Regions from separate parts of the Phreatobacter stygius genome, predicted to be linked through region 1. Evidence: predicted binding sites of a transcription regulator. Region 1 holds the regulator's gene; each other region holds the start of a gene.
What was found. Region 1 encodes PhoB, which activates phosphate uptake and scavenging genes when phosphate is short. Its sites were predicted from a motif close to TGTCATNNANCTGTCAT; they were not measured.

Region 1 (7,692 bases):
GTGGGTTTCGTCGAGACCATCCAGGGGCCGGCGAAAAACGATCCGGCGGCGCGCGAGCGGTTCCTGGCGATCATGCTGGCCCAGGCCAATCGCATGGCACGGCTGATCGACGACCTCCTGTCGCTGTCGCGGGTCGAATTGAACGAACATGTCCGGCCGGTGGCGCTGATCGACCTGGTGCCGCTGCTCGGCCAGGTGCGCGACAGCCTCGGCCCTTATGCCCAAACGCTCGGCGTCAGCGTCGGCGTGGAGGCGGCCGAACCTTCGCTGGTGGTCTCGGGCGACCAGGACGAGCTGTTCCGGCTGTTTGAGAACCTGGTCCAGAACGCCATCAAATATGGCGCCGAGGGCAAGACGGTGGAGATCACGCTGAAGCGCGAGCCGCGCGGCAAGCGGCGCGACGAGGCGGTGGTCGCGGTGCGCGACCACGGGCCGGGCATCCCGGCCGAACATCTGCCGCGCCTGACCGAACGCTTCTATCGCGTCGATGTGGCGTCGAGCCGCGAGAAGGGCGGCACCGGCCTTGGCCTGGCGCTGGTCAAACATATCGTCAAGCGCCATCGTGGCCGCCTGGCGATCGAAAGCGAGGGACGCGACGGCGCGACCTTCACGGTTCGCCTGGAGACCGCCGCCGCGGCGGCGGCCGAACAAGGCGAGGCGCCGGTCGCCGAAATGCCGGCCCGCCGCGTGCCGCCCGCGGCGGAATAGCCGAGTCGGCCATCGGGTGCTTGCCGGCGGTCTTGTCGCATCTCATCTAAGCAATTGAAGCATTGTGTGATTCATCGTCATTGATGTGTCACGTCCCAAGCATAGAACCGTCGTCATATCAGGGTAGGGAAAAGCCCCCTTTGCCAGCCCCACCCAGGAGACCTGCATGACCGAGCACATCGTCAGCGCATTCGAGAACGAGCTGAAGGGCTTGGCGCAGCGCGTCGCCGAAATGGGCGGACTCACCGAGAAACAGATCGTTGGCGCCATCGATGCGCTGATCCGCGGCGATGTCGCGCTTGCCTCGACGGTGCGCGCCGCCGATCCGACCATCGACGCCATGCAGCGCGAGATCGAGGAGGTCGGCATCCTGGTGATCGCCAGGCGCCAGCCGATGGCGATCGACCTGCGCGAGATTGTCGGCGCCCTGCGCATCGCCGCCGACCTGGAGCGCATTGCCGATCTCGCCAAGAACATCGCCAAGCGGGTCATCGCCATCAACGGCTCGTTGCCGTTGCCCAAGGTGACCGGTGGTTTCGACGCCATGGCCCGGCTCGCGCTCGAGCGGATCAAGGAAGTGCTCGACGCGTTTTCGCAGCGCGACGTCGCGGCCGCCCTGGAAGTGTGGAAATCCGACGGCGATATCGATGCCCTCTACAATTCGTTGTTCCGCGAGCTCTTGACCTACATGCTCGAGGACCCGCGCAATATTGGCGCCTGCACGCATCTCCTGTTCTGCGCCAAGAACCTTGAGCGCATCGGTGACCACGCCACCAATATCGCCGAGACGATCTACTACGTGGTCAATGGCACGACGCTCGCCGAAGAGCGGCCGAAGCTCGACACCACGACGATCGTCGCGGCCGGAACTTAACCTGCGAAGGATTTTCTCATGATCGCACGCATCATGGTGGTCGAGGACGAAGAGCCGATCACCGTTCTCCTCCGCTACAATCTCGAAGCCGAAGGCTACCGCGTCGAAACGGTGATGCGCGGCGACGAGGCCGAGGTGCGTCTGCGCGAGGCGGTCCCCGATCTGATGCTGCTCGACTGGATGCTGCCGGGGCTGTCGGGCATCGAGCTCTGCCGGCGCATCCGGCTGCGCGCCGAGACCGAGCGCCTGCCGGTGATCATGCTCACCGCACGCGGCGAGGAAGGCGAGCGCGTGCGCGGGCTTGCCACCGGCGCCGACGACTATGTGGTGAAGCCGTTCTCGGTGCCCGAGCTTCTGGCGCGGATCCGGGCGCTGCTCCGCCGGGCCAAGCCCGAGCATCTGTCGAGCCTGCTGAAGTCAGGTGATATCGAACTCGACCGCGAGACGCGCCGGGTACACCGCTCGGGCCGCGAGATCACGCTGGGCCCGACCGAGTTCCGCCTGCTGGAATTCCTCATGCAGTCGCCGGGGCGCGTCTATACCCGTGAGCAATTGCTCGACGGCGTCTGGGGCCGCGACGTTTATATCGACGAGCGCACTGTCGACGTCCATATCGGACGCCTGCGCAAGGCGGTGAAGCGTGGCCGCGAGGCCGACCCGATTCGCACCGTGCGCGGCTCCGGTTATGCGTTCAACGAGCGTTTCGCCGGCGCGGCCTGAGGCCGGCCGCCGTCGGGCGGCCGAAAGAGGTCAGCTCAACCGCTCGATCCCCTTGCCGAGCACGCGCTTGTAATCGACAAAATCGATGAAGATGCCATGGGGGCCGGCATCCCGAGGGCGGGGCGCGGCGCAATGGCGCTTGATCTCCCGGCGGAAGGACTGGGCCTTGTCGGGTGCGTCCTTGCGGGCCGCCAGATAGGCCGCGACGATCTTCGCCTGCAGGTCGCGCCCGGGCCAGCCGATGCCCGCGCCTTCGATCATGCCGACGACGAACAGGTTGTTATCGGTGGGCGGGAAGATGTTCAGGTGCAGGTGCGGCGCCGGCGCCTTCCAGTTCAGTTCGCGTATCAGCCCGGCCTCGTCCAGGAACGGGAAGGTGATCCGATAGCCGGTGGCCAGCAGCACGAGATCGACCTCGTCGGTCTGGCCGTCGGTGAAGATGACACGGTTGCCGTCGAGCTCCTCGATCGGCGGCCGGACGGCGATGTCGCCCTGGCCGAGGTGCTGCAGCACCAGCGAATTGACCACCGGGGTGCGATCGTAAAGCCGGTGCGCCGGGCGCGGCAGCCCGAAATCTTCCGGTGAGCCGACAACAAACCGCAGCACCGCCTCGTGCAGGATCGAGCGAAGCCGGCGCGGCAGCACAAGTTTCGCCTTGTGATTGGCCTCGTCCGCCGGCTTGCCGCGGAGGAATTTCGGGGCGAAATGATTGCCGCTGCGCACCGACCACAAGACTTTCGAGGCGCGATGAACGGCATCGACCGCGATGTCGCAGCCGGTATTGCCCATGCCGACGATCAGCACGCGCTTGCCGCTGAAGATCGCGGCGTTCTTGTAGGTCTTGGAATGCATCAGCTCGCCGGAAAAGCTGCCGGGGATCTGCGGCAGTTCGGGATCGGTGAGATGACCATTGGCAATGACCACGCCCTGGTAGTCGAGGCTCGTGCCGTCGTCGAAGCTCGCCCGCCAGCCATCCTCCTGCCGGGTCAGCCGGGTCACCGCCCGGTTGAAACGGATCGACGGGTAGAGGCCGAAATGGCGGGTGAAATTCTTGAGATAATCGAGAACCTGAGCGTGATGTGGATAGGCCGGCCAGTCTTCCGGCATCGGATAGTCGGCAAAGGCCGTGGTGGTTTTCGACGAGATCAGGTGGGTCGAGGCATAGACCCCGCTCGATGGCGCGCCATAGAGCCACTGGCCGCCGATATCGGCATGCCGCTCGACCACCTCGAAGGGCAGGCCGGCCGCCTTGAACACCCGGGCGGTGGCAAGCCCGGCCGGTCCCGCGCCGATGACGAGGAAGGTCATGATGCCGGCCTCGCACGCCAATAGCGGTCAAAGGCCTCCGCCGCCGACAGGGCCGGCACATAACCGAAGCCGGTCTTCAGGCGGTCATTGGCCAGCACCGGCCGGTATTGCAGGAAATTCACCTGGGCCGGGCCGAGTGGGGTCAGTTTCAGCCGGTTGGCGAACCACAGGACGCCACGCAGCAGGGCTGGCGGCAGCGGCAGATAGGGCTTGCCGATGCGCCCGGCAATCTCGGCGAGCGACAGCGTGCCGTCGCCGGCGAGATTGTAGATGCCGGGCAGGCTTGCCGGTGCGGCGGCGCGGGCCAGCGCCGCCACCACGTCGGTTTCGCTGACCAGGCTGAACGGCGCCGCGCTGCCGGCAAGGCCGATGACCACCGGCCGCTCGAAAATGGCGGTGATCTGGTTGCTGACGCCTGGCCCCAGCACGGTGCAGGGGCGGAACACCACCTGCTCCAGTGCCGGATGGGCCGCGCGCGCTTCGGCGAGCAGGTTTTCCACCAGCCTTTTGTGGCGCGAATAGGGGAAGTCCTCGTTGCCGCGTAGCGGATCGGTCTCGGTCAGCGGCTGGGCATTGTCGGCATGGTAGCCATAGGCAGCGCCGCTGGATGTGACCACCAGGCGCGTCACGCCGGCGGCAAGGCAGGCTTCGACGACATGGCCGGTGCCGATGACATCGATGGCATAGTCCTGTTCGGCATCGCCGCCGGCGGCGACGACCGAGGCGAGATGCACGACCACACGCGGCTTGAGGCGCGCCACGAGGCCAACCAGCGCCCGGTCGCGAATGTCGGCCTTTTCATAACGGACACCGGGAACCGGCTGCGTCGCGGCACGAATATCCAGGCCGAAGACCGGTTCGTCGCCGGCAGCCAGTTGCCGGACCAGGGCCTGGCCGATGAAACCGGCGGCCCCGGTCACCAGGATGCCCGCGTTCATTCGGCCGCTGCCTTCCTGTCACGCCGCGTCCAGTAGACCGCCAGCGCCCAGCCCGAGACGATGTGCCAGACGCCCCAGCCGGCGGCGATCAGGGCGGCCCCGCCCAGCGCGTCGAACTGGTTGAGGATGAGGGCCAGCCCCAGACCCGAATTGTGCATGCTCACCTCGATCGCCATCGCGCGAGTGTCGTAGTCGCTGAGCCGCCAGAACCGCGCCGCCAGCCAGCCGATCCCGACCGCGATGGCGTTGTGCAGAATCACCAGGGGAATGATGTCGCTGACGAAGGTGAGGAAATAACGGCCATTGCTGGCGGTCGCCGCGATGATGAAACCGATAAGGAAGACAAAGGAGGCGATCTGAAACGGCCGGCGGAGCCGGTCGGCGAGCTTTGGCCAAAAATGCACGGTGGCCATGCCGGCGATCAGCGGCAGGCCGAGCAGCAGGGCAGTGGTGCCGAGGAACGACGCCGGTTCGATGCTGACCTGGCGCAGGAGCGCCGATGTCGCCGGATTGAGGCTGGCCCAGAACAGGATGTTGAGCGGCGTCGTCACCACCGCCAGCATGTTGGAGATGCCCGTCATCGAGATCGACAGCGCCGTGTTGCCGCGCGCCAGATGGGTCATCAGGTTGGAGATATTGCCGCCCGGGCAGGCCGCGACGATGATCATGCCGAGCGCGATGCTCGGTTGGGGTTGCAGGATCATGGTGATCGCGAAGGTCACGGCCGGCAGAATCAGGATCTGGGCGACAAGTCCGGTGACCGGTGCCAGCGGCCGCGAAAAGACGTCGACGAAGTCTCTCAGGCGCAGTTCAAGCGCGACGCCGAACATGATCAGCGCCAGGATGAGGTTGAGGATCAACTGACCCGTCGGATTGATCTGGATCAGGACGCTGTCGACCCCCATGCTTCCCCCTGTCCCGACGTCCCTTTGCCGGGCATTTGACGGCCCGGTTTCAACCGCTGCGGGAGCGAGCATCGCAAGATCGTAAGCGGGCTACAAGCCGGCGAAACGGCTCGAGACTGTCCTCAGGCGTCCAGGCTTTCCTTCAGGAGCTCCAGCTCCAGCCAGCGCTCCTCGGCGCGGTGCAGCTCGCCCTGGGCCTTGGCGAGCGCGGCGGAGGCCTTGTCGAAGGCGCTCCGGTCGCGGCTGAACAGGCCGTGGTCGGCGAGGATCGCCTGCAGCTTGGCGATGTCGCGGCCGATCGCCTCCATCCGGCCGGGCAGGCTTTCCAGGTCGTGTTTCTCGCGAAACGACAGTTTGCGCCTGGCCGCATCGCGGCCGTTGTCGCTGCGCGGCGCCTGCGGTTCGGCGGCGCGCTTGGCCTGTTTCTCGGCTGTCCGGGCAGTCACGCCCGCACCGCGCTGGGCGACCATGTCGGAATAGCCGCCGGCATATTCGAGCCAGCGGCCTTCGCCTTCGCTGACCAGGACGGAGGTGCAGACCCGGTCGAGGAAATCGCGGTCATGCGAGACCAGGATCACCGTGCCGGGGAAATCGGTCAGCATTTCCTGCAAGAGGTCGAGCGTCTCGAGGTCGAGATCATTGGTCGGCTCGTCCAGCACCAGGAGGTTGGCCGGGCTCGCCAGGGCGCGGGCGAGCAGGAGCCGGCCGCGTTCGCCACCGGAGAGCACGCCGACCGGCGTGCCTTTCTGTTCGGGGGTGAACAGGAAGTCCTTCATATAGCCGATGACATGGCGGTTCTCGCCATTGACGGTGACATAGTCGCCGCGGCCAAGCGTCAGGGCATCCATCAGCGGGGTGGTCGGATCGAGCGCCTCGCGCTTCTGGTCGAGGGTCACCATGGCGAGATTGGTGCCGAGCTTGAGGCTGCCGGCATCGGGTTCGAGCGTGCCGGTCAGCAGACCCACCAGCGTGGTCTTGCCGGCGCCGTTCGGGCCGACAATGCCGAGCCGGTCGCCGCGCAAAATGCGGATCGACAGATCGTCGACGATGACCCGCTCACCGAACCCCTTGGTGATGCCGCGCGCCTCGACCACCCGCTTGCCGGAGGGGTCGGCGTCGCTGATCGTCATCGAGACATTGCCGACCACCTTGCGATGCTCGCGAAAATCGGTGCGCAGGCCGTGGAGCTGGCCGAGCCGGCGGACATTGCGCTTGCGTCGCGCCGAGACGCCGTAGCGCAGCCAGTGTTCCTCGCGGGCGATCTGCCGGTCGAGCTTGTGCTGGTCCTTCTCCTCCTGCTCCAGCACCTCGTCGCGCCAGGCTTCGAAATGGGCGAAGCTCTTGTCGAGCCGGCGGGTGGTGCCGCGATCGAGCCAGATGGTGGCGCGCGACAGGTTTTCCAGGAAGCGCCGGTCGTGGCTGATCATGACGATGGCCGAAGGCGAAGCGGCAATGGTCTTTTCCAGCCATTCGATGGCCGGCAGGTCCAGATGGTTGGTCGGTTCGTCGAGAATCAGGATATCGGGCGAGGGCGCCAGCGCCCGGGCCAGCACGGCACGCTTGGCTTCGCCGCCGGAGAGCGCGGCGGTGCCTTCTTCGCCCGACAGGCCGAGCTCGTTCAGGAGATAGCGCGCGCGATAGGGGTCGTCGCCCGGCCCGAGGCCAGCCTCGACATAGGCCAGCGTGGTGGCGAAGCCGACCAGGTCCGGCTCCTGCGGCAGGTAGCGGATGGTGGCGCTCGGCTGGGCGAAACGGCTGCCGCCATCGGCCTCGATCAGGCCGGCGGCGATCTTGAGCAGCGTCGACTTGCCCGAGCCGTTGCGGCCGACCAGGGCCAGCCGGTCACCTGCCTCGACCGACAGGTTGGCGCTGGTCAGAAGCGGAGTGCCGCCAAAGGTGAGGCGGATGTCCTGCAATTGCAAAAGAGGAGGAGCCATATCCGGGCGTTTAGCATTGTCGGGCGGCGAGTGCACCCGGTCATTGGCCCATCCGATGCGTCGGCTGCCTGCAGCAGCGCCGGTGCCTCAGGCGGCGGCTACCTCGGTCAGGAAGCCGTCGACCGAGGCCGACAGCCGCTGCCCGGCATGCGTCAGAGCGCCGGAGGCGGTCAGGACGCTTGCCGACTGGGCCGACGCCTCGGCGATCACGCCCTTGACGCCGGAGACATTGCGCGACAATTCGGTCGTGCCGGCCGAGGCGCGCTGGATGTTGTGGGCGATCTCGGCGGTGGCGGCACCCT
Region 2 (7,692 bases), 760 kb from region 1:
GCGAGTGGATCGGTCCAAGGCGCTGGGCCGCCGTGGTCGTCGGTTTCATCGGCGTCATCGTGGTGACGCATCCCTGGAGCGGCAGCATGCATTGGGCGATGCTGCTGTCGTTGTCCGGCGCGTTTTTCTACGCGGTCTACAGCCTGCAGACCCGCGTGCTGGCGAATTATGATTCACCGGCGACGACGTCGATCTATTCGGTTGCGTTCGGGGCCGTCGTGGCGAGCGCGCTGGTGCCAATGGTCTGGATCACGCCGTCGAGCGGCTGGGTGGTTCTCGGCATGGTCGCGACGGGCGCCTTCGGCGCGATCGGCCACTGGCTGCTGATCATGGCCCATGGCTTCGCGCCGGCCGGCGTGCTGTCGCCGTTCATCTACACCCAGATCATCTGGATGGTGACTTTCGGAGCGCTGTTCTTCGGCCAGGTGCCGGCGCCGCATACGCTGGCGGGCGCCGGCATCGTCATCGCTTCCGGCCTCTATCTGCTGTATCGCGAGCGGGTGGTGAAGGGCGCCGGCTGAGCGGCTTGACCCAGGGGCAATTTGTCGCATACGGTTATGTACTGACGAGGGTTTTGCGAAGCTTCGGGCAGCATGACCGCGGCTCGTGAGGTCGGTGCCATTTGGAATTTCAGGGGGCTTGGTCATGTCGACGGACGCGGGCCATGCGGGCGACCTTTTCATCGTCGACGACGATGCCGCCATTCGCGACGCTCTTGCCATCCTGTTCGAGCAATCCGGTTTTCGGGTCACGACTTTTGCCGACGGGCCGGCAACGCTGATTGCCCTGCAGCATCGCGCACCGGATGCCATTCTTCTGGACGTCCATCTGCCGGGGCCGAGCGGCCTCGACGTGCTGAGACAGCTCAACGCGCGCAAATTCACCGGCCCGGTCGTGATGATATCAGGCCATGCCGATATTCCGATGGCGGTGGAAGCGATCAAGGCCGGTGCCGTCGATCTGGTCGAAAAGCCCTTCGATGCCGACAAGGTCATCGTTCAGGTCATTCAGGCGCTGGCGGTCAATGCCAGGCGGCGTGCCGAACGGGCCGATCCGGTGGCGGCGCTCGGGCCGGATGGCGCGAGCCTGCTGACCCCGCGCGAGCGCGACGTGTTGCAGGAACTGGTGCGCGGCGCCTCCAACAAGGAGGCCGGCCGCAGTCTCGGGATCAGCCCGCGGACGATCGAGGTTCACCGCGCCCGGATCATGGAAAAGCTCGGCGCCAAGAACGCCGCCGATCTGGTGCGGGTGATCTACGACGAACGACGCTGACGCGCGACGGCCGGCGATCTCCGTGACCTATGCCGAAAGTTCCGCTTGATCGGTCGTGTTCGGCAGCCGTATCGTTCAAGTCAGGCGGACGACCCTGGCGATGTCTCGGGGGGAGGGCGTTCGTGGGGTTTTGCATGCGCATTCCCGCGAACCGCGAGGCCAATCATGTCCGATGAACCCGTTATCTATGCGCGCATGCAGGGTCGAATTCTGGAGATCGCGACCGATCGGCTGACGCTTCGGTCGTCATCCGGATCGCTGGTGGCGATCGAGGACCATGTCCGTGCCCTGTTCACCGAGGCGCTCGAAATCCGCCTCATGACGGTGGAAGAGGCTCCCTGGATCCTGTCGCATCACGTCATCGCGCCGCCGTTGCAGCGCGCCGCCTGACCGGCGCTATCGGGGCCTTCCCGTTTTCGACATTGTTGCGGTGCACCGTCGCTCACCCGCTGTTCATCATGGCCATGGCATGGCCATGCGAGCATGGCTGGCGCTATAAGCTCGCAAGCCCATTGTCCCCTGTCGCGCGAAGGTTCATTCCGCATGTTTCCAAAACCGCTGCCGTCGCTGACCCCGAATACCGCCGCCTATGAATCCCTGCCGATGGTGAAGCCCACGGGCTTTCGCGAATATGACGCACGCTGGTTCCTCGGCAAGGAATTGAACCTGATGGGCGTGCAGGCCGTCGGCATGGGCCTCGGTACGCTGATCGGCCGCATGGGCGTGAAGCGCGAGATCGTCGTCGGGCATGATTTCCGCAGCTATTCCGCCTCGATCAAGATGGCGCTGGTGACCGGCCTGATGGCGGCCGGCTGCAAGGTGCGCGATATTGGCCTGGCCATGTCGCCAATGGCCTATTTCGCCCAGTTCGAACTGGATGTGCCCTGTGTCGCCATGGTCACCGCCAGCCACAATGACAATGGCTGGACCGGCGTCAAAATGGGCGCCCAGCGGCCGGTCACCTTCGGTCCGGACGAGATGACGGCCTTGAAGAAGATCGTGCTGGAGGCCGATTTCGACCTGATCGGCGGCGGCTCGCTGCTGTTCATCGAGGACTTCGCCGGACGCTATATCCGCGACCTGACCGAGCGCCCGAAATTCAGCCGCAAGCTGAAGGTGGTGGCGGCCTGCGGCAACGGCACGGCCGGTGCCTTCGCGCCGCAGATCCTGGAAAAGCTCGGCTGCGAGGTGATCCCGCTCGATGCCGAACTCGACTACACCTTCCCGCGCTACAACCCCAATCCCGAAGACATGAAGATGCTTCATGCCATGGCGGTGGCGGTGAAGGAGCACGGCGCCGATGTCGGGCTCGGCTTCGACGGCGACGGCGACCGCTGCGGCGTGGTCGACAATCACGGCGAGGAAATCTTCGCCGACAAGATCGGCGTCATGCTGGCGCGCGATCTGACCAAGGTGCACGGTCCCTCGCAATTCGTCGTCGACGTGAAGTCGACCGGCCTGTTCGCCACCGATCCGGAGCTGAAGCGGCTCGGCGCCACCACCGACTATTGGAAGACCGGCCATTCCTACATCAAGCGGCGGGTGCGCGATCTCAATGCGCTGGCCGGCTTCGAGAAGTCGGGCCACTTCTTCTTCAACGCGCCGGTCGGCCGCGGTTATGACGACGGCGTGGTCACCGCGATCGCCGTGCTCGACATGCTCGACCGCAACCCCACCAAGTCGATGGCCGAGCTCTATGCCGAGGTGCCGAAGACCTGGGGCACGCCGACCATGGCGCCGAAATGCGCCGACGAGATCAAATATGAGGTGGTCGAGCGGATCACCAAGCGCTTCCAGGACATGCGCGACCATGCCCAGCGCGTCGCCGACCATGCCATTGTCGACATCGTCACGGTGAATGGCGTGCGCGTCACCGCGTCCGACGGCACCTGGGGGCTGGTGCGCGCCTCGTCGAACAAGCCCGAACTGGTCGTCGTGGTGGAAAGCCCGGTGTCGGAGAAGCGGATGCGCGACATGTTCAAGGCGGTCGACGCGGTGGTCCGCGAGAATCCGGAAGTCGGCGAGTATAATCAGACCATCTGATCGGTCACAAAGACCGGCGGGAGCTGAATTTCCCGCCGGTTATTTACGTTACGTTAACTATGTCGTGTGAGGCTCCGGCAGAGAACAGGCCGGGGGGCATGGCATGACCGAAACGACGTCCGTCACCGACGACATCAAGCGCTCGACCCATACCGTCGAAATCGAGACCTTGCGGTCGATCACCAGCGGCATCGCGTCGTTCGGCGCCGCGGTTCGCGGCAGTCCGTTGAGCAATGCGCAGAAGTCGCGGGTGCTGGCGAGCTTGGCCGAGGCGTCGAGCAACATGCTGGTCGCCACAAGCGCCTATATGGCCGAACTCGGCGCCTCCCGGGGCCGCGCCGCGACACTGTCGACGGCCGAATAATCGGGACAGGCGTCCAGCGCGTCCGGCCTGGGATCCGCGCGCTGTCCGCGCCGCGATGTCGCGCCTGCCTTGCTTGAAAATGCCCGCGCCTTCCGTCTATGTCATTGATCCGTCGCAGCTTCGTCATTCACCTGTCTGCTTGATGCGAGACGAGGTGCGATACGCGCATGAGGCGAATCGACGCGGTCGAGTCGGTCGTCATGCCGTCGGGAGACAGCGGCCATGACCGAGCCGGTTGCCAAGCGTAACGCCTCACCGATGCGAGCCTGGGACCCGGCCGTCTGGGCCGATCAAGGCCGCAAGATCATCCCGATGGTGCGCGCCTATGGCGGCATCCGCCTGCGCGACGCCCGGGCGGAATTGCCGGAAACGCTTGGGCGCATCGGTTCGCTCGAAGTACGGCTCGCGGCCAATGCCGCGGAAGTGCGCCGGGCGCAGAAACTGCGCTTCAAGGTCTTCTACGAGGAGATGCGGGCGATCGCCGACGGTCCGTCCAAGCTGGCGCGCCGCGACATCGACGCCTTCGACGCCATCTGCGACCATCTGGTGGTGATCGATCATGACGTGGTCAAGCGGCCGCGCTTCGGGCCGCCGCGCCCGGCCATCGTCGGAACCTACCGGCTGCTGCGCCAGGACGTCGCCAATCGCCACGGCGGCTTCTACACCGCCTCCGAATTCGACATTGCAGGCTTGCTGGAGCGCCACAAGGGCTTGCGCTTCCTCGAGCTCGGCCGCTCCTGCGTCAAGCCGGCCTATCGCAACAAGCGCACGGTGGAACTGCTCTGGCACGGCATCTGGACCTATGTGCTGCGCCATCGCATCGATGCGATGTTCGGCTGCGCCAGCCTCGACGGCACCGATCCGAAGGCCCTGTCGCTGGAACTGTCATTCCTGCACCATCACGCCGCCGCGCCCGAGGAATGGGCGGCGCGCGCCTTGCCGTCGCGTTATGTCGGCATGGGGCGCCTGTCCAAGGATGCACTCGACGTGAAGCGCGCGCTGCATGCCCTGCCGCCGCTGATCAAGGGTTATCTCCGGCTCGGCGCGCATGTCGGCGACGGCGCCGTGGTCGACCATCAGTTCGGCACCACCGATGTGCTGATCGTGCTGCCGGTATCGGCGATCAGCCCCCGCTATATTGGTCATTTCGGCCCGACCGGCGAGCGTCACGCCGCATGATGCGGGGCTGCCGGTCAGGGGTCATACCACCTGCCCGGCGCTCCAGCCCGACGACCAGGCCCACTGGAAGTTATAACCGCCGAGCCAGCCGGTGACGTCGACGACCTCGCCGATGAAATAGAGCCCCGGAACCGCCTTGGCCTCCATGGTTCGCGAATCGAGATCGCGGGTATCGACGCCGCCGAGCGTCACCTCCGCGGTCCGATAACCTTCCGAGCCGTTGGGGCGGACGCGCCAGGCGTTCACCGCGGCATCGACCCGGGCCAGCACCTTGTCGGAGAGGTCGGCGAGATTGCCCTGGATCGCCTGTTCCTCGACCAGCAGCTGGGCGAGGCGCTTCGGCAGATGGGCCGCCAGCACGGTCTGCAGCGCCTGCCGGCCGTTGCTGGCGCGCGCGGCGCGCAAGGTGTCGAGCAGGTTGAGCCCAGGCAACATGGCGACGGTGATCTCGTCGCCTTCGCGCCAGAACGACGAGATCTGCAGGATCGCCGGGCCGCTCAAACCCCGATGGGTGAACAGCATCGCCTCCTCGAAGCGCGTCTTGCCATGGCTGACGATCGCGTCGACCGCGACGCCGGCAAGCGGTTTCAGGCGTTCCAGCACGTCGGGCTGAAAGGTCAGCGGCACCAGCGCCGGGCGGGTCTCGACCAGGTTCAGGCCGAACCGGGCGGCCAGTTCATAACCGAAGCCGGTGGCGCCCATCTTGGGGATGGATTTGCCGCCGCTCGCCACCACCAGCGCGGCGCAGCGCACGGCGCCGTGGCTCAGCCTCAGATCAAAGCCGCCGGCGCTCCTGGCGACATCGGTGACCACGGTGTTCAGGCTGAGATCGACATGGTGCCGGTCCATCTCGGTGGTCAGGAGATCGATGATCTCGCGCGCCGAACCGTCGCAGAACAGCTGGCCGAGCGTCTTCTCGTGATAGGCGATGCCTGACCGGTCGATCCAGGCGATGAAATCACGTTGGGTGTAGCGGCTGAGCGCCGAAATGCAGAACCGCGGGTTCTGCGAGATGAACTGGCGCGGGCTGGTATGGATATTGGTGAAATTGCACCGGCCGCCGCCGGAGATGCGGATCTTCTCGCCGGGAGCGGCGGCATGATCGATGATCAGGACGGAGCGGCCGCGTTTTCCCGCCTCGATGGCGCACATCATGCCGGCGGCGCCAGCACCGACCACCACCACATCATACTGTTCCACTGACGGCCTCTTGCTCACTGTCCCGCCCGATCCGGCGACCGGCGGTCCAGCCGCACCTAGTGCGCCGCCACGGCATCGCCGATCGCGATCCGGCCGCCGGCGCTGACGCTGACATAGATGCCGCAATCGGCATGTCCATAGGTGCGCATCAGCACCGCCGGGATCATCACGTCGCGGATGGCGGTCTTCGGATTGACCGTGGTGGCAGCGCAACGTTCGGTGCGCTTGATGCCATGCAGCAAGGTTGCGCCGACGCTGACGGCCTTGTCGACCCAATCAAATTCGGCAAAGGCCGGCAGGCCGTCAATGTAGATATTGGCGCGGAAGCGGATCGGATCGAGCTCCATGCCGGTGACCTTTTCCAGTGCCCGGACGGTTGCCAGATTGATGATCGAGGCAAAACCGGAGCGCGAATCCATGAAGCGGAAGCCGATCGGCGCGGTCAGCACTTTCGGGTCGCCGGCGAGCTCCTTGGCCAGGAACGTCTTGAAGAACGTCTCGATCGCGGTGCGGCCCTCCGCCGTCGCGAGATCGGCCCGGACGGCTTCGGCGCCGTCGGCTGCGATCGCCAGTTCGCCGGTCGCCTCGTCGTAATGGGTCTTCAGCCTGGCCAGCGCCGCCTGTCGGGCGAGCACCAGGAACTTGGTCTTGGGCTGGTGTTCCGGCGCCGCCGGATCGAAGCCGGACGGGCCGTTCTCGATGGCGAACAGCCTGTCGCCGGGAAAATGGCCGGCGGTGGCGAGCTCGGCTTCGATCAGCGGTTCCGCCGAAAGCCCCTTCACGGGGTAGCGATAAAGGGCGGCGATGCGGGCGGTCATGGCATGTCCTGGGCGGATTGTCGGCGGCCTTGACGTGACGCAAGGCGCCGGCGCGGTCAAGCCGCCAGCCCGTCACTCATGATTGCGGAGCTGCCGCCGGGATCACGCGGCGGTGACCGAAGCCTCTTCCGCTCTGAAACCTGCCTCCCCATATCGGGCCTGCCGGTCGCTTCGGGGCCGGGACACTCATTCGGTCGGACGTTTCCTCCGGGCTCATCCGAGACGGCGGGATCGGTCAAAGGAGAGACCATATGAACTTTGAAAAATATACCGAGCGCGCCCGCGGTTTCGTGCAGTCGGCGCAGATGCTTGCAACCCGCGAAGGCCATCAGCAATTCGCGCCCGAGCACCTCCTGAAGGTTCTGCTCGATGATCCCGAGGGCCTGTCCGCCGGCTTGATCCGCCAGGGCGGCGGCCAGCCGCAGGTCGCGCTGCAGCGGACGGAAGAGGCGCTGAAGAAAATTCCCAAGGTGCAGGGCGCCGGCGCTGGCCAGCTCTATCTCGCCCCCGGCATCGCGCGCGTCTTCGACGTTGCAGAAAAGGCCGCCGACAAGGCCGGTGACAGCTTCGTCACGGTCGAGCGCCTGTTGCTGGCGCTGGCATTGGAAAAGGACACCGAGGCCGGCAAGGCGCTGGCAGCGGCAGGTGTCACCCCGCAGGCGCTCAACAAGGCGATCGAGACCCTGCGCAAGGGCCGCACCGCCGACTCGGCCTCGGCTGAGAACGCCTATGATGCCCTGAAGAAATATGCCCGCGACCTGACGGCGGCGGCCCGCGAGGGCAAGCTCGACCCGGTGATCGGCCGCGACGAGGAGA
Region 3 (7,692 bases), 1.9 Mb from region 1:
TCCTGTTCCTGATGCCTTATCTCTGGATGATCTCGGTTTCGCTGAAGCCGATGGACGAGGTCTGGCGCGCCTCGATGTCGCTGATCCCCGAGAATTTCGCCATTGCCAAGAATTACGGCCGGGTGTTCCGCGAGGTGCCGATCGGCCGCTATCTCCTGAACGGCGTCATCGTCTGTTTCGGCATCCTGGCCTTTCAGCTCGCCTTCGCCATTCCCGCCGGCTACGCGCTCGCCAAGCTGCGCTTCCGCGGCCGCGACACGCTGTTCGTCTTCGTCATGCTCGGCCTGCTGATCCCGGCGCATGTGCCGGCCATCCCGCTCTATATCGGCCTGGCCCAGACCGGCCTGCTCAACAGCTACGCGGCGCTGATCGCGCCGTCGACCATCTCGGTCTTCGCCATCTTCATGTTCCGCCAGTTCTTCCGCGCCATGCCGGACGAGCTGATCCAGGCCGCGCGCATGGACGGCTTGGGCGAATGGTCGATCGTCTGGCGCATCGTGCTGCCCAATGCCTGGCCGGCCGCCACGGCCTTCGCCATCTTTTCGGTCGTCGCCCATTGGAACGACCTGTTCTGGCCGCTGATCGCGGTCTCCGGCAAGGGCGAGCTCGCCACTCCCGCGCTCGGCGTCATCTATTTCCGCACCGAAGAGGCCGGCGACGACTTCGGCGCGCTGATGGCCGCCGCCACCCTGACCACCATTCCCCTCGTCGCCGCCTTCTTGTTCGCCCAGCGGCGCTTCGTCGAGGGCATCACCATGACCGGCCTCAAAGGCTGAGCTCCACGACACCAAGACAAGACCGGCAAGCATCCGCCCGCCGTCTCAGCCGCCAGGAGCCCTGACAGATGACGATCAGCCTGACCCGCCGCGCAGCCCTTGGCGCGGCCGCCGCTCTCGCAAGCCCCCGCCTCGTCCGCGCCGCCGCGGTCGAGATCGTCGTTCATTATTCCCAGCCGGTCATCTTCAAGGATTCCAAGGAACAGCTCGCCGCAGCCTTTGCCAGCCGCCATCCGGATATCAAGGTCTCGTTCATCAGCAACACGCCCAACTACGAAGAAGGCGTGCAATATGTGCTGCGGCAGGCCATCACCGGAACGCTGCCGGACCTCAGCTATCAGGGCTTGAACCGCGTCCGGGCGGTTGCCGAGCGGGGCCTTGCGACCGATCTGGCACCCTTGATCGCCCGCGACGGCGGCGCGGCGAAGCTCGGCTATTCCCCTGCTATCCTTGGCCAGGGCCGGGTTGGCGAGGCGCAGGTCGGCCTGCCCTACGCCATGTCGAACACCATTCTCTATATCAATGCCGATCTCGTCCGGCGTGCCGGCGCGGATCCCTTAGCCCTCGGCGCCAGCTGGGACGCGATCCTGCCGCTTGCCCGCGCGATCAAGGATGTCGGCAGCGGCGTCGACGGTTTCTACATCGACTGGATGCCGGGCCAGGAATGGATGTGGTCGTCGCTGCTCTATTCCCACGGCGGCAGGATGATGTCGGTGGACGAACGCGAGATCGCGTTCGATGGACCGGAAGGGCTTTCCGCCACGCGCCTCATCGATCGCATGGTCAAACAAGGCGGCATGTCCGGCTTCACCTCGGGGGCGGCGCAACAGGCCTTTTTCGCCGGCAAGCTCGGCATCATGATGCGCTCGACCGCGGCGCTGCGTGGCATGATCTCGGGCGTCGCCGGCAATTTCGAACTGCTCACCGCAACCGTGCCGATCCCCGGCGCGGCGCAGGGGCGGCTCGCCACCGGCGGGTCCTGCGGCATGATTCTGGCGCGCGACCCGGCCAGGCGCGAGGCCGCCTGGACGTTCCTGAAATTCTCCACCAGCGCCGAAGGCACGGCCATCATGGCCAAGGCCACCGGCTATGTGCCGTGCAACCAGATCGCGGTCGACGACCCGGCCTATCTCGCCGACTTCTACCGGACCAACCCGCTCTTCCTGCCGGCCACCAGGCAATTGCCGCTGAGCCTGCCCTGGTATGCCTTTCCGGGCGCCAACGGCGTGCGCATCGGCCAGGCCTTCGTCGACAATCTCGCCCGCGTGGTCGAGCAGAAGGCGGCGCCGGAACAGGTGCTGACCGATATCGCGCGCGAAACCCGGCGTCTTCTGGCGCGCGCCTGACCGCTTTTGCCTTGCCGCCAGGGCCGGTGGGGCGGCCCTAAGCGGACCCTTGCCTTGATCGACCCCTCTGGAGGACGTGATGTCCAATCTTCATAACCGCCGCTCGGCGCTCGGCCTGATGGCCGGCGCGGCGACCCTTGCCATGCCGCATGTCGCGCGCGCCCAGACCATCGAGGTCGTCGCGCATTATTCCATGCCGCCGATCTTCAAGGAGGCCCAGGAGACGCTCGCCGAAGCGTTCAACAAGAAGAGCGACAAGGTGAAGGTCACCTATGTCAATCCGACCCCGACCTATGAGGACGGCGCCCAGCTGATCCTGCGCCAGGCGACCACCGGTGGCCTGCCCGATGTCTCGTTCCAGGGCCTGAACCGGCTTCGGCTGTTCTCCGAGCGCGGCATCGCCGCCAATCTGAAACCCTTCCTGGAGCGCGAAGGCGATGTGAAGAAGCTCGGTTATTCCGATCCGCTGCTGGGCCTCGGCTTCCATGGCGGCGTGCAATGCGGGCTCGCTTTCGCCACCTCCAATCCGATCAGCTATCTCAATGCCGATCTCCTGAAGCGGGTTGGCCAGAACGCCGCGGAGTTCCCGACCAATTGGGACGACGTGATCAAGCTGTCGGCCAGGATCAACGCGCTCGGCGACGGCAATGAGGGCATGTTCTTTCGCTGGCCGGGCGACGACTGGATGTTCTCCGCCCTGCTCTACGGCCATGGCGGCCGCATGCTGACGGTGGACGAAACCAAGGTCGCCTTCGACGGCCCCGAGGGTCTCGCCGCCCTGAAACTGCTCGACCGCATGGTGAAGGAAGGCAAGATGCCGAATTTCGGCGCTTCCGCCACCGCGACCGCCGATCTCCAGGCTTTCGGTGCCGGCAAGCTCGGCACCATGTTCCGCACCACCGCCCAGGTCCGCCAGGTCTCCGGCATGGTCGGCAGGAATTTCGAACTGAAGACCACCACCTTGCCGGTGATCGATCCGGTCAAGGGGCGCCTGCCGACCGGCGGCGCCGGCGTGATGTTGACCGCCAAGGATCCGGCCCGCCAGGCCGCCGCCTGGGAGTTCATGAAATTCGCCTCCTCCGCCGAGGGCACCTCGATCATGGCGCGCAACACCGGCTATGTCCCGTGCAACCAGCTCGCCATCGACGATCCCGGTTATCTCGGCGAGTTCTACCGGGCCAATCCGCTGTTCCAGGCGGCGACCAGGCAGGTCCACCTGATGATCCCGTGGTACGCCTTCCCGGGCCAGAACTCGGTCAGGGTGACCCAGATCATGGTCGACAACCTCGCCCGCATCGCCGAACAGAAGGCGAGCCCCGAAGAGGTGCTGCGCGACATGGCGCGTGAGGTCGGCCGGCTCATTCCGCGGGCGTGATCGCACATCGGGCCCTGCCCGATCGTTGGTCCGGCCGGAGCTGTCATGGCTCCGGCCGCGTCATTTGGCGGGCGAGCGCTGCGCGTAAACCCTCTCCCGCTTGCGGGAGAGGGTGGCGCCGCCAGGCGGGCGAGCGCTGCGCGTAAACCCTCTCCCGCTTGCGGGAGAGGGTGGCGCCGTCAGGCGCCGGGTGAGGGTCTGAAGAGGGCCGGCCCATCATTTCCAGGGGGAATGCACGGCGCGCATCGACGCAACCACCCTCATCCGGCCGCTTCGCGGCCACCCTCTCCCGCGAAGGCGCGGGCGAGGGTGCCGGCGGAGCCGGCGGGTGAGGGTCTGAAGAGGGCCGGCCCGTCATTTCCAGCGGGAATGCACGGCGCGGGCCGACGCAACCACCCTCACCCGGCCGCTCCGCGGCCACCCTCTCCCGCGAAGGCGCGGGCGAGGGTTCGCGCAGCCCGCTTCATCAGGCCGCGCTTGCCTATTCCCCATACGCTATTCGCCCCTCGCTATTCGCCATTTGCGGCTTTTGTCACGATCGTCACACACCTGTCATCGAGTGTCGCCAGACGTGTGCGAGCAGATCGCTCAATCTTTCGACACTCGAGGTACCCACAATGTTCAAGCGGATTTCAGCTGCGGCGGTTCTGGCCGCTGCAACACTCTTCGCTCAGCCGGCCGCTGCGCAGGGCGTCGAGTTCACTGGCGCTGGCGCCACCTTCCCCGCCCCGGTCTATGCCGCCTGGGCCGCCGCCTACAAGCAGGCGACCAACAACACGCTCAACTACCAGGCCATCGGCTCCGGCGGCGGCATCAACCAGATCCAGAACCGCACGGTCGATTTCGGCGCCTCCGACGCGCCGGTTCCCACCGACCGCCTGACCCAGCAGAAGCTGGTCCAGTTCCCGGCGGTGATCGGCGCGGTGGTGTTCATCGTCAATCTCGACGGCGTCAACAAGAACCAGCTGAAGCTGACCGGCGAAATCGTCGCCGACATCTATCTCGGCACCATCAAGACCTGGAACGACCCGCGCATCCTGGCGATCAATCCGGGCGTCACCCTGCCGAGCCTGGCGATCCAGCCGATCTATCGCTCGGACGCGTCGGGCACCACCTTCGTGACCACCAGCTACCTGTCGGAAGCCAGCGCCAAGTGGAAAGCCGAAGTCAGCGCCGCCACCTCGGTGCAGTGGCGGACCGGTGCCGGTGCCCGCGGCAATGACGGCGTGGCTGGCGCGGTGCGCAACACCAAGGGCGCCATTGGTTATGTCGAATATGCCTTCGCCGCCGAGAACAGCCTGACCACCACCCAGCTGCAGAACGTCGCCGGCCAGTTCGTCGAGCCGACCACCCCGAACTTCCAGGCCGCAGCCGCGGCCGCGGATTGGGAAAACGCCCGCGACCTCGCCGCCTCGATGATCAACAAGCCGGGCGCCCAGAGCTGGCCGATCGTCAGCCCGACCTACATCCTGTTCCCGCGCGACCCGCGTGACGCCGCCCGCGCCAAGGCGGCGCTCGACTTCTTCTCCTGGTCGTTCGCCCAGCAGGGCGGCCAGATCGCCGAGCGTCTGCATTACATCCCGCTCCCGGCCGCCGTCGTCACCCGCGTCAAGGCAGCCTGGGCCAATGTCCACAACGCCCAGGGCCAGCCGGTCTGGACCGGGCCGTCCCAGTAAGCCGTCCAAATCCCGTGCCTGCGCTCAACGGCGCAGGCACGGTTGTTCCGACAGTCGCAGCCATCCAATCCCGATCGAGCTTGTGAGACCCATCCGTGACAACTGTCGCCGAGCCTTCGCTAGCAAGTGACCGAAGTTCGAGCCTGGCGCGCACCATCCGCCGCGGCCAGATGGCCGACGCCGTCTTCCACGCCCTGCTCTGGGCCTCCGGCGCGCTGGTTCTCTTGATCCTCGGCGCGATGATCGCCATGCTGGCCTATGATGGCTGGCCGGCGCTGCGCCACTTCGGCGTCGCCTTCTACACCACCGCCATCTGGAACCCGGTGACCGAGCGCTTCGGCGCGGCATCCATGCTGTTCGGCACCCTGGTGACCGCGGTCATTGCCGTGGTGGTGGCGGTTCCGGTGTCCTTCGGCATTGCCTTCTTCCTCACCGAAGTCTGCCCGCAGGCCCTGCGCAAGCCGATCGGCGTGACCATCCAGCTGCTCGCGGCCGTCCCCTCGATCATCTACGGCATGTGGGGCGCGCTCGTCGTCGCCCCCTTGATCGCCGCCTATATCCAGGCGCCGCTGGTTGCCTTGCTGTCCTGGCTGCCGGTTGTCGGCGAGGTCTTCGCCGGCCCGCCGCAGCAGTTCAGCGTGTTCACCGCCGGCATCATCCTGGCGCTGATGATCCTGCCCTTCATCACCGCCATGTTCGTCGAGACGCTGGAATCCGTGCCGGCCATGCTGGCCGAATCCGCCTATGGCATCGGCGCCACGACCTGGGAAGTGTTCCGCAACGTGCGCGTGCCCTATGGCCGCACCGCCATGGTCGGAGCCGGCATGCTCGGGCTTGGCCGGGCGCTCGGCGAAACCATGGCGGTGACCTTCGTCATCGGCAACGCCAACCGCATCAGCACGTCGATCTTCGCCCCGGGCTCGTCGATCGCCTCGGTGATCGCCAACGAGTTCGGCGAGGCCCAGTCCGGCAGCCTGAAGCTCTATTCGCTCCTGCAGCTCGGCTTCGCGCTGTTCGTCATCTCCTTCATCGTGCTGGCGATCTCGCGCTGGCTCGTGCGCAGCCGTCTGGACTGAGGATCATCATGACCACGCTATCGACTGGTCGCATGAACCGGCGCCTCGCCACCGACAAGGTCGTCAAGGGCATTTCGACCACCTTCGCCGTGATCGCCCTGGTGCTGCTGTTCTGGATCATCTGGACGCTGCTCTACAACGGCCTCTCGGCCATGGGATTGTCGACCTTCACCAATGACGCCTTCGGCCGGCCGCAGGGCCTGATGAACGCCATTGTCGGCTCGCTCCTGCAGGTCGGCATCGCCACTGTCATCGCCACCCCGATCGGCGTGCTGGCCGGCACCTATCTCGCCGAACAGGGCAAGGGTTCCTGGATCGCCGAGGCCATCCGCTTCGTCAACGACGTGCTGCTGTCGGCACCGTCGATCCTGATCGGCCTGTTCGTCTACACGCTGATCGTCATCCCCATGGGGCGGTTCTCCGGCTGGGCGGGCGTCATTGCCCTGGCGATCATCATCCTGCCGGTGGTGCTGCGCGCCACCGAGGACATGCTGCGCCTGGTGCCGACCCAGCTGCGCGAGGCCGCCTTCGCACTCGGCGCCTCGCATTGGACCGTCGTGTCGTCGGTCCAGTGGAAAGCCGCCCGGGCCGGCATCCTGACCGGCCTGTTGCTCGCCATCGCCCGCGCGGCCGGCGAGACCGCGCCGCTGCTGTTCACCGCCTTCGGCAATCCGCAATTCACCGCCAATCTCAATTCGCCCATGGCGACCTTGCCGGTGCAGATCTTCAACCTGACGCTGAGCGCCGATCCGTCATCGATCGCGCTGGCCTGGGCCGGCGCACTGATCATCACGCTTGGCGTGCTCGCGCTCAACATCACCTCGCGTCTCATCATCGCCCTCGGACAGAGGAAATAAGCCATGACCGTCGCCGTCTCGGACACGCTGATCAACAAGGCCCGCACCGTCTCGTCGCTCGAGGGCGTGCCGGCCCGTGTCAGCGTCAAGAACCTCAATTTCTTTTATGGCCAGTCGCAGGCCCTGAAGAACATCAATTTCGACATGCTCGACCGGCGCGTCACCGCGATGATCGGCCCGTCGGGTTGCGGCAAGTCCACCTTGCTGCGCGTCATCAACCGCATGTTCGAGCTCTATCCCGGCCAGCGCGCCGAGGGCGCGATCCTGGTCGATGGCGAGAACATCATCGACAAGAAGACCCCGGCGGCGATGACCCGGGCGAAGATCGGCATGGTGTTCCAGAAGCCGACGCCGTTCCCGATGACCATCTACGACAACATCGTGTTCGGCATTAAGCTGCATGAGCGGCTGTCCCGCGAGGACCTCGACGAACGGGTCGAATGGGCGCTGCGCAAGGCGGCGATCTGGGACGAGGTCAAGGACCGCCTGAAATCCTCGGCGCTCGGCCTGTCCGGCGGCCAGCAGCAGCGCCTGTGCATCGCCCGCACCATTGCGGTGAAGCCCGACGTCATCCTGCTCGACGAGC
Region 4 (7,692 bases), 2.0 Mb from region 1:
TGTAGACCAGGGTTTCGGTGGCCTTGGCCGGGCCGCCGCTGGTGGTCGCGTCGATGATGCCGAACGTGTCGAAGAAGACGTAGACGATGTTGACCACCAGCAGGAAGAAGGTGGTCGGCGACAATAACGGGAAGATGATGGTCCAGAACCGGCGCATCGGCCCCGCGCCGTCGATCGCGGCGGCCTCGATGACGCTCTTCGGAATCGACTGCAGGCCGGCCAGGAAGAACAGGAAATTATAGCTGATCTGCTTCCAGGTCGCGGCCATGACCACCAGCGTCATGGCGTGATTGCCGTTCAACAGCGGGTTCCAGTCGAAGCCGAGCGAGCGGAGCGCCTGGGCGATCAGGCCGAGCGAGGGCTGGAACATGAACAGCCAGAGCACGCCGGCAATGGCGGGGGCAACCGCATAAGGCCACATCAGGAAGGCCTTGTAGGCGCCGGTGCCGCGGATCTGCTTGTCGGCCTGGATCGCCAGGAACAGCGACAGCGACAGCGACAGGCAGGCGACCAGGGCGGAAAAGATCGCGGTCGTCACCATCGACTTGTAATATTCCGGCTTGGACAACAGGTCGGAATAGTTTTCCAGCCAGACGAATTCCGTCGATAGGCCGAAGGCATCCTGGATCAGGAACGACTGCCAGACCGCCTGGCCCGCCGGCCAATAGAAGAAGACCAGCGTGACGGCGAGCTGCGGCAGAAGCAGCATGTAGGGCAGCAACTTGCCGTCGAAAACGACCCGTTTTTCCATGATCCCCCCGAAGGCACGTTCCGGAGCGGGCCTTAAGCCCGCTCCGGCATCGCCTCGATCAGCGCGTGACGGTACGCTCGAACTGGCGAAGCATGGTGTTGCCGCGCGCCACGGCCGCGTCGAGCGCGGCCTGCGCCGGCTTCTGGCCGGCCAGCGCGGCTTCGATCTCTTCGGCCCAGACGTCGCGCAGCTGCACCATGTTGCCAAGCCGCAGGCCGCGGGAATTCTCGGTCGGCTCCTTGTTGGTCAGCTCCAGAAGCGGCGTCTCGAGATAGGGGTTCTGCACGTAGAAGCCCGAAGCCTTCACTTTCGCGTAAGCCGCCCGGGTGATCGGCAGATAGCCGGAATCGGTATGCAGCTTGGCCTGCCGGTCGACATCGGAAAGGAAGGTGAAGAAGCGCGCCACGCCACGATATTCGGCGGCCGGCCGGCCGCCCATGACCCAGAGCGAGGCGCCGCCCAGCGTCGAGTTCTGCGGCGCGCCGGCGACGTCGGGATAATAGGGCATCGCCGCGTTGGCCCATTCGAACTTCGCATTGGCGCGCACGTTGCCGTAGAAGCCGGACGAGGTCAGCATGATCGGGCATTCGCCCGAGGTGAAGCGGCCCTCACCGGTATTGGTGCGGCCGGAATAGCTGAAGGTATTGTCGCGCTGCAGTTCGACCAGGTTCTGCAGGTGACGGACATGCAGCGGCGAATTGAACCTGAGCTCGGTGTCGAAGCCGTCAATGCCATTGGCCCGGGTCGACAGCGGCACGTTATGCCAGAGCGAGAACTGCTCGATATTGAGCCAGGTGATCCAGGCCGACGAGAAGCCGCATTTGTCGTAACCGGCTGCGCGCAGCTTTTTTGCCGCCTCGAAGACATCAGGCCAGGTGCGCGGCGGCTGATCCGGATTGAGGCCGGCGCGGCGGAAGGCGTCCTTGTTGTACCACATGACCGAGGACGAGGAGTTGAACGGGAAGGACAACATCTCGCCGCGCGAGGTCGAATAATAGCCGGCAACCGCCGGCAGATAGGCTTGCGGGTCGAACGGCTCGTTGGCCTCGCTCATCAACTGGTAGACCGGCTTGATGGCGCCGCGGGCAGCCATCATGGTGGCGGTGCCAACCTCGAAAACCTGCAGGATGTGCGGTGCATTGCCGGCGCGGAAGGCGGCGATGCCGGCATTCATCGTGTCGGGATAGGAGCCCTTATAGGTCGGCACGACCCGGAATTCGCGCTGCGACGCGTTGAACTCCTCGGCCAGCTTGACCACCACCTCGTTGTTGGCGCCGGTCATCGCATGCCACCACTGGATCTCGACCTGGGCCGAGGCGGGGCTGGACACGAGCGCGGCGGCGGCAGCAACCGCCAGCATGAAACGGCGATTCAACATCGATAGACCTCCCAAAGGGCGCGGCTGAGCGCCAATGCGGCTTTGCGGGCGAAACCCGTGCCGTTCTTGGGTCCGCCGAACGACGGACAGATGACACTCTAGTGAAGCTTCGATGACAGAGTAAGAGGCGGTCCGGCAGATTTCCCCGGCCGCGCAACGGCGCTTAAGGCCCGGCGATCCGGGCGCTGGCGGCGACGGCCACCAACAGCCCCGCGACCGCCGCGAAGGCCCAGGGCAGACTGGTCGCGTGGGCCAGGAAACCGATCAGGGCCGGGCCCGCCAGAATGCCGGCATAACCGACCGTGGTGACCGCCGCCACGGCGAGCGGCGGCGGCATCGCGGTTTGCCGCCCGATCGCCGAATAGAGCACCGGCACCACATTGGAGGCGCCGAGCCCGACCATGGTGAAGCCGGCGAGCGCCGCCGCGGACGAAGGAACCAGGATCGCCAGGCCGAACCCCGATGCGGCGCAGATGCCGCCGAAGACCAGAACGGCCGGTCCGCCCAGAGCCTGGACGACGCGGTCGCCATTGAGCCGGCCGAGCGTCATGGCGACGGCAAAACCCGCATAACCGAGCCCGGCATGGGCCGGCGCGACGTCGCGCACCGAGGTCAGGAAGACCGCGCTCCAGTCGAGCATCGAGCCCTCGGCCAGGAAAACGATGAAGCAGAGCCATCCGATCAGGACCACCCGGCCGTGCGGAAGCACGAAAAGTGGCGCGCCGTCAGCCCCGCCATGGGACAGGAGGCCGTGGCCAAAACCCGCCATCAGGCCGAGAATGATCGCCGCGGCCACCAGCATGGCCCATAACGGCGAGGCTCCGAGCCAGAGCAGCAAGCTGACGCCGCCGGCTCCGGCAATGCCGCCGAGGCTGAAGAGGCCATGGAAACCCGACATCAAGGTGCGGCCGGCGGCCCCTTCGACCGTCACCGCCTGGATGTTGGCCGCGACATCGACGGCGCCGACGCCGGCGCCAAAAACCAGCAGCGCCGCGGCCAGCCACAGCGGGCTTGCGCCGATGGCGAGCCATGGCAGTGCCGCGCAGATCATCAGGCTGGCGGCCCAGATGACCGCACGGCAGCCGAGACGGGTCGCCAGGGCGCCGGCCAGCGGCATCGCGATCAGCGAACCCGCGCCCAGGCAAAGCAGCAGCAGGCCGAGCGCACCGTCGTCGAGATGGGCGCGCTCCTTGGCAAAGGGAACCAGTGGCGCCCAGGCCGCCATGCCGAAACCCCCCAGGAAAAAGGCGGCCCGGGTCGATGCCTCGGCCAAGGCAGGCATCGCGCGAGCGCGCCCTGCCCCGGCGGCGGCTGTCATGCGAGGTTCATTCACGAACGGCCTGTCGATCTTTCCCGATCCGTGGCGCCGGTCATGCCCGGTGATAGGGATGGCCGGCGAGGATCGTCATGGCCCGATAGAGCTGCTCGAGCGCCAGGACGCGCACCAATTGGTGCGGCCAGGTCATGGCGCCGAACGAGAGCACCAGATCAGCCTCGGCGTGGAGCGCCGGATCGAGACCGTCGGGACCGCCAATGACCAGGGTCGCCGCCTCCTCGCTCTTGTCCTTCCAGCGGCCGAGCCGCTCGGCGAAGGCTTCGCTGCCGAGGCTCTTTCCCCGTTCGTCGAGCAGGATGAGACGGCCGACGCGCTGGCGGCGAATGGCGCCGGCCTCCTCCGCCTTGCGCTGCGCGCCGTCGGCCGCCCGGCTTTCGTCGAGCGTGACCACGTCGAGGCCGCGAAATCCGAGCGCCTTGCCGGCTTTTGCCGCGCGATCTTGGTAACGCGCGGCCAGTTCCGTCTCCGGGCCGGCTTTCGTCCGCCCGACGGCGACCAGGATCAGCCGCATGAGAATTCCGGCCCGAGCGCTGAGGGCTCAGCCGGCCAGCCGCTCGGCCGGACGCGCCGCCGACCACATCTTCTCGAGATTGTAGAAGCTGCGGACTTCCGGGCGGAACACGTGAATGATCACGTCGCCGGCATCCACCAGCACCCAGTCGCAGGCGGGTACGCCTTCGACCCGGACCTGGACCACGCCGGCATCCTTCAGCGCCTGGACCAGATAGTCCGCGAGCGCGCCGACATGACGGTGCGAACGTCCCGACGACACCACCATCGCGTCGGCGATGGAAGTCTTGCCCTTCAGGTCGATTGTCTGGATTTCCTCGGCCTTGTTGTCTTCAAGGGTCTCGAGAACGATTTTCAGGACCTCGGCAGGAGCGGGGCTCGTCGCGGGGGTCCCGGTCAGCGGCGCACTCTTCGCCGGTCCCGGCAGGTTGGTGGTGGACAGGGGTCCGATCCTCTCTGCTTCGCGCCTCTCGGGCGCACAAACCTCATAATACGCGAAAACATGGCAATTAGACAACGCAGCCTGACGGGCTCACGCGATCAATCGCCAGACCCCGGTCCGTTTGATCTCGAGATCCTCGAGCGCGCGGGTCACCGGAACCTCATATTCGGCAAGCTTTTCAAGCCGCTCCCTCGGCAGATAGGTGCGCCCGGGATCACCGATCAATACGGTCCGGCCGGCCGCGGCGATCGGCCCGAGCCAGCCGAGCATGGCTTGCGTCATGTCGCGCTGATAGCAGATGTCGCCGGCCAGAATCACCTGCCAGCCGTCATCGGTGCCGGTCGGATCGCCGGTTCTGGCTTCGATCGCGACCCCGTTCGCCGCGGCATTGAGCGCCACCGCGACCTCGGCGAAGGCGTCGATATCGACCGCGCTGACGCGGGACGCACCGGCCTTGGCGGCGGCAATGGCGACAAGCCCGGAGCCGGTCGCGACATCGAGCACCGACTTGCCGGCAATGAGGGCCGGCTGATCCAGCACATAGCGGGCCAGCGCCTGGCCACCGGCCCAGGCAAAGGCCCAGAACGGCGGCGGCAGGCCGATCGAACCGAGCTCGTCTTCGGTCTTCTGCCAAAGCGTGGTCGCTTCGTCTGCCAGATGCAGCCGGATCTCGGGCGCATGGGGCACCGCGAGCAGCCGGGTGTTGTCGCGGATGAAGGCCGCGCGATCCAAGATCATGCCGTCACCATCATGCCGTCACCATCGGGCCGTTACCTCAAAAAATGCAAAAAGCCGGGCGCGAAGCCCGGCTTTCCGCGTGTCACGAGATCGTCCAGTCTTGCTGGCTCCGCCAAATCCTAGCGAGCCAAAGCCCTTACTGGGTCAAAGCCGGGCCGGCCGGAGCCTGCGGGTTCTCGGCAATGCGCTGGCGATAGAGCGCGGCGAAATCGACCGGGTCGAGATAGAGCGGCGGGAAGCCGCCGTCGCGGGTCGAATTGGCGATGATCTGGCGCGCGAAGGGAAACAGCAGGCGCGGGCACTCGATCAGCACGATCGGATGGACCGCCTCGGCCGGCACGCCGGCAATGCGGAAGATGCCGCCATAGACCAGCTCGAACTTGAACAGGATCAGATCCTTGGTGCGCGCATCGCCATCGATGGTCAGCTCGATCTGGAACTCCGTCTCGCTCATCGGATTGGCGTTGACGTTGATCTGGATATTGATCGCCGGCTGCTCCTGCTGGGGCATCAGCGAGCGCGGGGCGTTGGGATTCTCGAAGGAGAGATCCTTGATATACTGCGCCAGCACGTTGAGCTGAGGCGCGGCTTCCGTTTCATTGCCGCCGTTGGGGGTCATCAGGGTCGTCTCCGTTCACGCCGCATCGGGCGGCAGAAAATGCGCGATCGGCGCGCTCGCTAGCACGCGCGGCTGGAGCCGGCAAGAACGCTGCTCGATCCGGCGGCGGTCAATCCGACGGCGGTCAGTCCCGATCGATGCGGCGGGTCCGGCGGCGCGACCGCGCCGGTTCGGTCTCCTCGCGCCAGTCGCCCGGATCGAGATCGACCACGCCGGGCGGCGGCGGGGTCCGGCTTGGGCCATGTGGCGTCAGCGCCCGCGTGCCGAACAGCAGCGCCTTGAGCGCCGGCAGCAGCAACGCGACGGCCGCCAGGTCGGTGACGAAGCCGGGAATGGCCAGGAGCAGACCGGCAAGGGCGGTCAGCATGCCGCTGCGCGCCGCACCCTGGTTCAACAGCACGACCCGGCCGGCGGCGAGCTGGGTGAACAAGAGCCGCGCACCGCCCTTCAGGATCATCACGCCGATCATCGAGGTGGCAATGACGCTGATCAGGGCCGTGAAGAAGCCAACACGTCCGGCGACCCACCAGAAGGCGGCAAATTCGACAAAAGGAAGTGCGATCACTCCCAGGATCAGCCAGCGCAACCGGATCATCAAACTCCCCTTATGCCCGGATGTCTCCCAAGGGTTATGGCACGCACCGGCCATGAGCCCCTTTGAGAAAAATCCCGGCGAGCGCCTTAGCTGTGGTGCCGGCGCGCAAGATTCAAGCAGACTTTCGGTCGCACCGTCACCGGTTATGATAGCCCGGACCAGTTTCAGCCGGGAATGAGAACCGCCATGCCCACCACCCGACGCGCCTTCGGCGCCCTTTCCATCGGCCTGGTCGCAGGCCTTGGCCAGGTGCGGGCGGCGGATGCCCCGCCCTGGCGACACGGCCTCTCGCTGGTCGGCGCGCTGCGCTACCCGCCGGACTTCCGGCACACCGGTTATGTCAACCCCGAGGCGCCGAAAGGCGGCGTGGCGCGCCTGTCGATCGACGGCGCCTTCGACAGTTTCAACCAGATCCTGCCGCGCGGCGCGACGCCGCCGATTGCCGGCCTGCTTTATATGCCGCTGTTCGAGGACGCGACGGACGAGATCTCCACCGCTTATGGCGCGGTCGCCGATGCCGTGCGCCATCCCGATGATTTTTCCTCCGCCACCTATCGGATCAATCCGAGCGCCCGCTGGCATGATGGCCGGCCGATCACCCCGGAAGACGTGATCTGGACCATGGAGCAGGTGAAAAAGAACGACCCGCGCATGGGTTTCTATTATCGCAACGTGGTGCGCGTGGAAAAAACCGCCGAGCGCGAGGTGACCTTCAGCTTCGACAGTGCCGGCAACCGGGAAAAACCGCAGATCGTCGGCCAGTTGCAGGTGCTGCCGCGCCATTGGTGGGAAGGCACCGATGCCCAGGGGCGCCGGCGCGACATCTCGCAGACGACGCTGGAACCGCCGCTCGGCTCGGGCCCCTACCGGATCAGGAGCTTCGAGGCCGGCCGCAACGTGGTGATGGAGCGGGTGACCGACTGGTGGGCCAGGGACCTGCCGATCTATGTCGGCCAGCACAATTTCGACGAGCTGCGCTTCGAGGTCTATCGCGACGACACCGTGGAGCTCGAAGGGTTCAAAGCCGACCAGGTCGATTTCCGCAACGAGAACACCGCGCGCTATTGGGCGACCGGTTACGATTTTCCGGCGGTGCGCGACGGCCGGGTGAAGCTGGAAACCTTTCCCGACCGCATGCCGGCAGGCATGCAGGCGATCATCCTCAATCTCAGGCTGGCCAAGTTCGGCGATGTCAGGGTGCGCCGGGCGCTCAACCTGATGTTCGATTTCGAGAGCATGAACGCCAACCTGATGTTCAGCGCCTATCGGCGCACGGCGAGCTTCTTCGAGGATACCGAGCTCGCGGCCCGCGGCCTGCCGACC

Region 2: olsB (l-ornithine N(alpha)-acyltransferase) is a predicted target of PhoB. The motif match lies at 3,779-3,795, and genes of this name have one in related genera.
Region 3: pstS (phosphate ABC transporter substrate-binding protein PstS) is a predicted target of PhoB. The motif match lies at 4,037-4,053, and genes of this name have one in related genera.
Region 4: ugpB (sn-glycerol-3-phosphate ABC transporter substrate-binding protein UgpB) is a predicted target of PhoB. The motif match lies at 2,209-2,225, and genes of this name have one in related genera.

The regions. Positions count from the first base shown of each region.
Region 1 is NZ_CP039690.1:1,182,644-1,190,335, reverse strand. Features, by position in the region: gene E8M01_RS05540 (ATP-binding protein) at 1-708, shown strand, start outside; gene phoU (phosphate signaling complex protein PhoU) at 875-1,582, shown strand; gene phoB (phosphate regulon transcriptional regulator PhoB) at 1,601-2,302, shown strand; gene E8M01_RS05525 (flavin-containing monooxygenase) at 2,333-3,610, opposite strand; gene E8M01_RS05520 (NAD-dependent epimerase/dehydratase family protein) at 3,607-4,548, opposite strand; gene E8M01_RS05515 (bile acid:sodium symporter family protein) at 4,545-5,453, opposite strand; gene E8M01_RS05510 (ABC-F family ATP-binding cassette domain-containing protein) at 5,576-7,390, opposite strand; gene E8M01_RS05505 (methyl-accepting chemotaxis protein) at 7,478-7,692, opposite strand, start outside.
Region 2 is NZ_CP039690.1:1,940,135-1,947,826, reverse strand. Features, by position in the region: gene E8M01_RS08930 (DMT family transporter) at 1-521, shown strand, start outside; gene E8M01_RS08925 (response regulator transcription factor) at 646-1,272, shown strand; gene E8M01_RS08920 (hypothetical protein) at 1,438-1,662, shown strand; gene E8M01_RS08915 (phosphomannomutase/phosphoglucomutase) at 1,816-3,315, shown strand; gene E8M01_RS08910 (hypothetical protein) at 3,419-3,679, shown strand; gene olsB (l-ornithine N(alpha)-acyltransferase) at 3,992-4,858, shown strand; gene E8M01_RS08900 (BaiN/RdsA family NAD(P)/FAD-dependent oxidoreductase) at 4,880-6,058, opposite strand; gene E8M01_RS08895 (MOSC domain-containing protein) at 6,115-6,876, opposite strand; gene clpB (ATP-dependent chaperone ClpB) at 7,128-7,692, shown strand, end outside.
Region 3 is NZ_CP039690.1:6,646,001-6,653,692, forward strand. Features, by position in the region: gene E8M01_RS31460 (carbohydrate ABC transporter permease) at 1-776, shown strand, start outside; gene E8M01_RS31465 (ABC transporter substrate-binding protein) at 845-2,122, shown strand; gene E8M01_RS31470 (ABC transporter substrate-binding protein) at 2,202-3,497, shown strand; gene pstS (phosphate ABC transporter substrate-binding protein PstS) at 4,115-5,173, shown strand; gene pstC (phosphate ABC transporter permease subunit PstC) at 5,344-6,249, shown strand; gene pstA (phosphate ABC transporter permease PstA) at 6,258-7,106, shown strand; gene pstB (phosphate ABC transporter ATP-binding protein PstB) at 7,110-7,692, shown strand, end outside.
Region 4 is NZ_CP039690.1:3,142,097-3,149,788, reverse strand. Features, by position in the region: gene ugpA (sn-glycerol-3-phosphate ABC transporter permease UgpA) at 1-751, opposite strand, end outside; gene ugpB (sn-glycerol-3-phosphate ABC transporter substrate-binding protein UgpB) at 810-2,129, opposite strand; gene E8M01_RS14650 (MFS transporter) at 2,293-3,411, opposite strand; gene rlmH (23S rRNA (pseudouridine(1915)-N(3))-methyltransferase RlmH) at 3,500-3,976, opposite strand; gene rsfS (ribosome silencing factor) at 4,004-4,375, opposite strand; gene E8M01_RS14635 (class I SAM-dependent methyltransferase) at 4,508-5,155, opposite strand; gene secB (protein-export chaperone SecB) at 5,292-5,774, opposite strand; gene E8M01_RS14625 (FxsA family protein) at 5,899-6,369, opposite strand; gene E8M01_RS14620 (extracellular solute-binding protein) at 6,556-7,692, shown strand, end outside.